Linked DNA regions of Thiocapsa bogorovii. The protein of the gene in region 1 interacts with the protein of each later gene in a pairwise test. Links are inferred from orthologs where the notes say so. Each region holds a gene or a part of one and is shown in the gene's direction. Other genes may lie near its edges. The genes, in order: tsaE and rlmB.

Evidence for each region.
Region 2: the proteins of tsaE (region 1) and rlmB interact in binary tests that used the Escherichia coli proteins (3 or more experiments, as listed by UniProt). The link is inferred for Thiocapsa bogorovii from one-to-one orthologs.

What each region holds. Positions count from the first base shown.
Region 1 is NZ_CP089309.1:5,297,608-5,300,920, forward strand. What follows is about bases 35-3,033. They hold tsaE (tRNA (adenosine(37)-N6)-threonylcarbamoyltransferase complex ATPase subunit type 1 TsaE), read left to right. Parts: upstream 35-1,277; coding sequence 1,278-1,790; downstream 1,791-3,033. Other genes in these bases: LT988_RS23565 (NAD(P)H-hydrate dehydratase), read left to right, coding at 35-1,281; LT988_RS23575 (N-acetylmuramoyl-L-alanine amidase), read left to right, coding at 1,867-3,033. Outside these bases: more of LT988_RS23565, read left to right, coding at 1-34; more of LT988_RS23575, read left to right, coding at 3,034-3,231. UniProt on the Escherichia coli protein: Required for the formation of a threonylcarbamoyl group on adenosine at position 37 (t(6)A37) in tRNAs that read codons beginning with adenine.
Region 2 is NZ_CP089309.1:843,424-846,668, reverse strand. Bases 308-3,238 are described here. They hold rlmB (23S rRNA (guanosine(2251)-2'-O)-methyltransferase RlmB), read left to right. Parts: upstream 308-1,341; coding sequence 1,342-2,136; downstream 2,137-3,238. Other genes in these bases: LT988_RS03885 (PA0069 family radical SAM protein), read left to right, coding at 3,141-3,238; tsaA (tRNA (N6-threonylcarbamoyladenosine(37)-N6)-methyltransferase TrmO), read right to left, coding at 2,188-2,934; rnr (ribonuclease R), read left to right, coding at 308-1,339. In the rest of the region: more of rnr, read left to right, coding at 1-307; more of LT988_RS03885, read left to right, coding at 3,239-3,245. UniProt on the Escherichia coli protein: Specifically methylates the ribose of guanosine 2251 in 23S rRNA.

The sequences.
Region 1 (3,313 bases):
CGGGCCGATGGTCTGTCCGTGCGCCTGTTGCAGCTCGGGAACCCGCAACGCCTCATGGGCGATGCGGCCCTCAGTCGCGACGCCTGGCGTGACGCGGGCGGGACGATCGAGCCCTATCGTGGATTGCCGCGGCGCTCGGATGTTCTGGTCGATGCCGTCCTCGGGACCGGACTGGAACGCCCGGTCGAGGGTCTGTGGGCCGAGGCGATTCAGGCACTCGACAGGCAGCGCGTACCGGTGCTCGCCGTCGATATCCCGTCGGGTCTGCATGCCGACACCGGGCAGGTCATGGGCGTGGCGGTGCGCGCGGATCTCACCGTCAGCTTCATCGGACTCAAACAAGGTCTCTTTATCGGGGCCGGACCCGAGTACTGTGGCGAGATCCGTTTCAGCGCGCTCTCGATCCCGGCCCGGGTCTATTCCTGCGAGGTGGCATCGGCGCGACGCATCGACTGGGATCAGCAGTCGGTGCGTTTCGGGCGACGTCCCCGCACCGCGCACAAGGGCACCTTCGGACACCTGTTGGTGATCGGCGGCGCACCCGGTCTATCCGGTGCCGTGCGGCTCGCCGGCGAGGCCGCGTTGCGGGCCGGGGCCGGATTGGTCACGATCGCCACGCATCCGGCACACGCCGCTTGGCTGAATCTCTCGCGTCCCGAGCTGATGGTGTCGGCGGTCGAGACCGCGACGGATCTGGCTCCTCTGATCGCGCGAGCCGATGTCGTCGCGATCGGCCCGGGGCTGGGTCGCGAGGCGTGGGGCCGCGATCTTTGGGAACACGTCCTTGCCGTCGATAGGCCGATGGTCGTCGATGCCGATGCCCTGAACCTCCTCGCCGAGGCACCTCGCTCGGGGATGGATTGGGTGTTGACGCCGCATCCGGGGGAGGCTGCACGCCTGCTCGGGACCGACGTCGCTTCGATCGAGCAGGATCGCCCGGCCGGCGTGCACGCGCTACAGGGGCGCTTCGGCGGTGTCGCTGTTCTGAAAGGCGCCGGGACACTGATCCGAAGCGATCCGGCGCGCCCGCTTGCGGTCTGCAGCGATGGCAACCCCGGAATGGCGACCGCCGGCTCCGGGGATGTCTTGACCGGGATCGTCGGCGCCTTGCGCGCTCAGGGTCTCGACGCGGAGGAGGCGGCCTGCGCCGGCGTCTGTCTACACGCGGCTGCAGGGGATCGGGCCGCGCGGAACGGCGAGCGCGGGCTCGTTGCGGGCGATATCATCGCCGCCCTTCGCACGGTCGCCAATCACGTGCCCGCGCCGCAGGAGGACGTATGATCGAACAGTGGCTGCCCGATCCCGAGGCACAGCTCGCCTTCGGAGCGCGGATCGCCGCGCTCTTGCCGCCGCGTCTGATCGTCTATCTCGAGGGCGACCTGGGGACCGGCAAGACGACCCTGACGCGGGGTGTTCTCGCGGGGCTGGGCCATCGCGGTGCCGCGCGCAGTCCGACCTATACCCTGCTCGAACCCTACGAGCTGGCGGACCGATGCATCAACCACCTGGATCTCTATCGCCTCGGTGATCCGCAGGAGCTCGAGTATCTGGGGCTGCGCGATCTGCTCGCCGAGGATGCCGTCTGGATGGTGGAGTGGCCCGAGCGCGGTGTCGGGATGTTGCCGCCGCCCGACCTGGTGATTGCGATCGAGTACGTCGCGAACGGCCGGCTCCTGCGTCTGTCGGCCCGGACGGCATCGGGCGAGTCTGTGCTGGAGGCGCTGGCCGGACTTGCCTCCCGTGTCCCGGCGCGTTCCGCATCGCCTGAGAAGTCGGATGTAATCCAATGATGCAATTTGGAAAGGCGTCTTTGGGCATGCTATCGTTCGACGCACGATCGATCGGATCGGGAGCAACCGGAAGGCCGTGCTCGTGAATAGGCTGATCTCGACGCTTCTTTTTCTCCTCCTGCTTGCGGTTTCGGCGCAGTGCGTCTTCGCGGAGCAGGCATCGGTGCAGGGTACGCGGGTCTGGACCGATCCGGAGAAGACCCGGCTGGTCTTCGAGACCTCATCGGCGATCACACACCGGATCTTCCCGCTGGACGAGCCGGATCGACTCGTCATCGACCTCGACGACGCACGCATGCAGAGCAATCTGCCGAAGGTCGACCTCGGTGACCCCGTTCTGGTCGGCCTGCGCGGCGGGGTGCGAGGCGGATCGGATCTGCGCATCGTGCTGGATCTCAAACAACCGGTACGGGCCAAGAGCTTTGCGCTGAGCCCGAACGAGCGCTACGGACATCGGCTGATCATCGATCTGACACCGAAGGACGGTTCGAGCGTCCGGCGTGTGGCGCTGCCCTCGTTCCCGAATTCGTCGGTTCGCAAAAGCGGGGCACCTCGAGGTGAAGGTCCTGCGATTATCGTCGCCATCGACGCCGGTCACGGCGGCGAGGATCCCGGTGCTATCGGCGCCGCCGGGACCCTGGAGAAGGACGTCACCCTTGCGATCGCGCGCGAGCTCGCCAAGCTCGTCGACCGCGAGCCGGGTCTCGAGGCGCTGATGATCCGCGACGGCGATTACTATATCGGGCTACAGGAGCGGATCGGGATCGCACGTGAGCGCCGTGCCGATCTTTTCGTTTCGATCCATGCCGATGCCTTCACCAACGCGACTGCGCGAGGCTCCTCGGTCTACACCTTGTCCTTCAGCGGGGCGAGCAGTGAAGCGGCGAAATGGCTGGCGAATCGCGAGAACAGCGCGGATCTGATCGGCGGCGTCGATCTCGCGAACAACGACGATCTGTTGGCGACCGTACTGATGGATATGACACAGAACGCGACCATCGAGCAGAGTACTCAGGCCGCGGCCATGGTCCTCGCCAACCTCGGGCGGTTGGGCGTCGTCCATCGCGGCGACGTGCAGCGAGCGGGGTTTGCCGTTCTCAAGGCGCCGGACGTGCCTTCGATCCTGGTCGAGACCGCGTTCATCAGCAACCCGGAAGAAGAGAAGCGGCTGCGTGATCGGGGCCATCAGCGACAGCTCGCCCAGGCGATCATGGCCGGCGTGCTGGGGTATTTTCGCAAGTATCCGCCTCACGGGACGCTCGTCGACGCCTCACTGCAAGGCGGCGGAGGCGCGCGCGAATACGTCATCGGTCCGGGCGATACCCTCTCGGGGATCGCCAAGCGGCACAGCGTCAGCATCTCCGCTCTGCGCGCCCGCAACGGTCTAAACGACGACATCATCCGGGTCGGGCAGGTGTTGGCGATTCCGGAGGATTCGTGAGGCGCTTTGCGCCGAGCCTCCAGCCTCCTGCCGCCAGCCTCCTGTCTCCTGCTATTGGCTTTCAGCAAAGAATTACTCCGAA
Region 2 (3,245 bases), 4.5 Mb from region 1 along the record:
ACTCTCCAACGGGCTCTGCTCGCTCAACCCGCATGTCGATCGGCTTTGCATGACCGCCGAGCTTTACATCAACGCGGAAGGCAAGGTTACCCGCACCCGTTTCTTCGAGGGTGTCATGCGCTCGCATGCGCGGCTGACCTACGACCAGGTCGCCGCGATGATCATCGACGGTGATGCCGATCTGTGCGAGAAGCACGCGGACCTGCTGCCCCACCTGCACGAGCTCTACGCCCTTTACCAGACACTGCACCAAGCGCGCGCAGAGCGCGGTGCGATCGACTTCGACACCGTCGAAACCAAGTTCGTCTTCAACGAGCAGGGACGCATCGCCGCCGTGGTGCCGTTGGTGCGCAACGAGGCGCACAAGATCATCGAAGAGTGCATGCTCGCCGCGAACGTCGCCGCCGCGCGTCTCTTCGAGCGCAAGAAGATGCCGGCGCTCTACCGCATCCATGACCTGCCGAACGCGGAGAAGTTGAGCGACCTGCGCGAGTTTCTCGGACAGCTCGCGCTGAAGCTCCCGGGCGGCGAGAAGCCGACCGCCAAGGACTATGCCGAGCTGCTCGAGTTGGTCAAAGACCGTCCGGATCGTGGCTTGATCCAGACCGTGTTGCTGCGTTCCATGCAGCAGGCGATGTACAGCTCGGACAACGTCGGCCATTTCGGTTTGGCTTACGATGCGTACACGCATTTTACCTCCCCGATTCGCCGCTACCCGGATCTGGTCGTCCATCGCATCATCAAGCACCTCCTGCGCGGCGGGACCGCGGCCGACCTGGACTACTCCAAGATGGAGCTTCAGCAGATCGGCGAGTACTGCTCGGGCACCGAGCGGCGCGCCGACGAGGCGACCCGTGACGCCGACGATTGGCTCAAGTGCGAGTTCATGAAGGGCAAGCTCGGTGAGAAGTTCGACGGCATCATCACCAGCGTCAACTCGTTCGGCATCTTCGTCGAGCTCGACGAGGTCCATGTCGATGGCCTGGTGCACATCACCGCGCTCGACAACGACTTCTACCATTTCGACCCCATCGGCCATCGTCTACACGGCGAGCGCACCGGCACCGTCTACCGTCTCGGCGATCCCCTGCGGGTGCAGGTTGCAGCCGTAAACCTCGACGATCGTAAGATCGACTTTGTGCTCGCCGAGGCGAGCGGTAAGGGCGTTAAGGGCGGACAGGGCGGGCGCAAGTCCAAGCCGAAAGCGAAGCCGACGGCTCAGGCGGCCGGCTCGTCGGCGGCTCCGGCTCAGGCAGACAAACCTGCCGAAGGCGCCAAGAAGCCGCGTTCGCGCAACCGGCGCAAACGCAAGCCGGCCGGCGCGGCCCCGACCTCCTGACCATGAAGACTGCGCGACGCCTCGTCGGGAGCCGTGACGAGGTGCGGCGCCCGACGGCGGGGCTGCATCCGGTCGGCGGTATTCACAGTGCGCGCGCCGCGATCAAGTTCGGGAGCGAAGGGGTCGGTGAGCTTTGGCTCGACCGCAGTCGTCGGGACCGGCGGTTAGCGGAGTTGGCCGATCTCGCGAGTCAGGCGGGCGTCAAGGTCCGCCAGGTCGAGCGCGACGAACTGGAGCGCGCAGCCGAGGGCGCCAATCACCAGGGCGCACTGGCCTGGGTGCGTGTTCCGGCGGCACGCTCCGAGCAGGATCTCGATGGACTCCTCGAGCGCGTCGAAGGTCCGCCGTTTCTTCTTCTGCTCGACGAGGTGCAGGATCCACACAATCTCGGGGCCTGTCTGCGCACCGCGGAAGGTGCCGGCGTCCATGCCGTCATCGCGCCGAAGGACAGCGCCGTCGGTCTCACGCCGGTCGTTTGCAAGGTCGCCAGCGGTGCCGCCGAGACCCTGCCCTATGTGCAGGTCACCAATCTGGCCCGGACCATGGGCTACCTCAAAGAGCGAGGGATCTGGCTCACCGGAACGAGCGGCGATGCGGACACCGAGCTCTATGCCGCCGACCTCACAGGGCCGCTCGGCCTGGTCATGGGCAGCGAAGGCACCGGCCTGCGTCGTCTCACACGCGAGCATTGCGATCGGCTGGTCCGCCTACCCATGTGCGGCGCCGTCGAGAGTCTCAATGTCTCGGTCGCCGCGGGTGTTTGTCTCTACGAGGCGTTGCGCCAGCGCCGGGCCTGAGCCGACCGCGGCCGGCGTGGTCGTATCGGGCGTCCGGGGCGGCCTGTCGGATTAGGCTTCGCCGATCCGGCCACCGGCGGCGGTGTCGACAAGCGGTTCGACGGTGACGACGCACATGGTGTTTCCGTCGATCCTCCAGCGGACGTTCAGATCGTAGAGCCGGAGGCCGAACTCGCGGCGTTCGGGGTAGCGGCCCATATAGCCCGGGCGCGGATCTTGGGCGAGGACCTGTTCGATCAGCGTGCGCAGTCGGCGCGCCCCGGTCGGATCCGCTTCGGCAATGCCTTGGAGGGCCTCCGCGGAAAAGTCGACGTCGGCGGCGACGATCTCGGGCGCCGTGGCGAAGCCGCTTCTGGCTCCAGGAATGCTGTCTGCATAAGGGACATAGGGCTTGATGTCGAGGATCGGGGTGCCATCCAAGAGATCGACACCGCGCACCTCGAGCGCGAGTCCGCGTCCGTCTTTGACGAGTCCGAGCTGCTCGACCGCGGAGATCCCGATGGGGTTCGGCCGGTAGGGCGCGCGGCTCGAGAAGACGCCGACGCTCTCGCGGCCGCCGAGACGCGGCGGTCGCACCGTCGGGCTCCAGCCGGCGATCAGGCAGTCCTCGTGAAAGACGAAGAGGAGCCAGACATGCGAGAAGCCTTCGAGCCCTTTGAATGCCTCCTCCCGCGCGAAGTCGGGCAGCAGCTCGACACGCGCCTCGGCGGCGGTCACCAATCCGGGCTGGCGCGGGATCCCGAACTTGTCGGTGTAGGGGGAGCGGATGTGGCCGATGGGTGCGAAGGTGAAGGACATGCATTCGCCTGCTGTGATTGGGTGGGTCCCATTATGTCGGAGAATGCCGCAGGCCTCCCGTCGCCGGGTTCCGGCAGTGATATGCGGGATCGTTTGGTCGTGGGCCTGACCGCGATGAGCCGGGATCAATGTCCGTCAAGACGAGCGCATTCGGGGATCTTGAAGGGCAGGTGGCTGGAAGCTGGCGGCCGGCGGTGTCTTTTGGAATGATTCGACCGACCAAGCCGGACGGACGCGGTGCAACCCTAAACCCGGACTCGCGCTATTCGGCCGCGCGACGCGAGTCCGAAGACGACGGTTGGCCGGTCGAC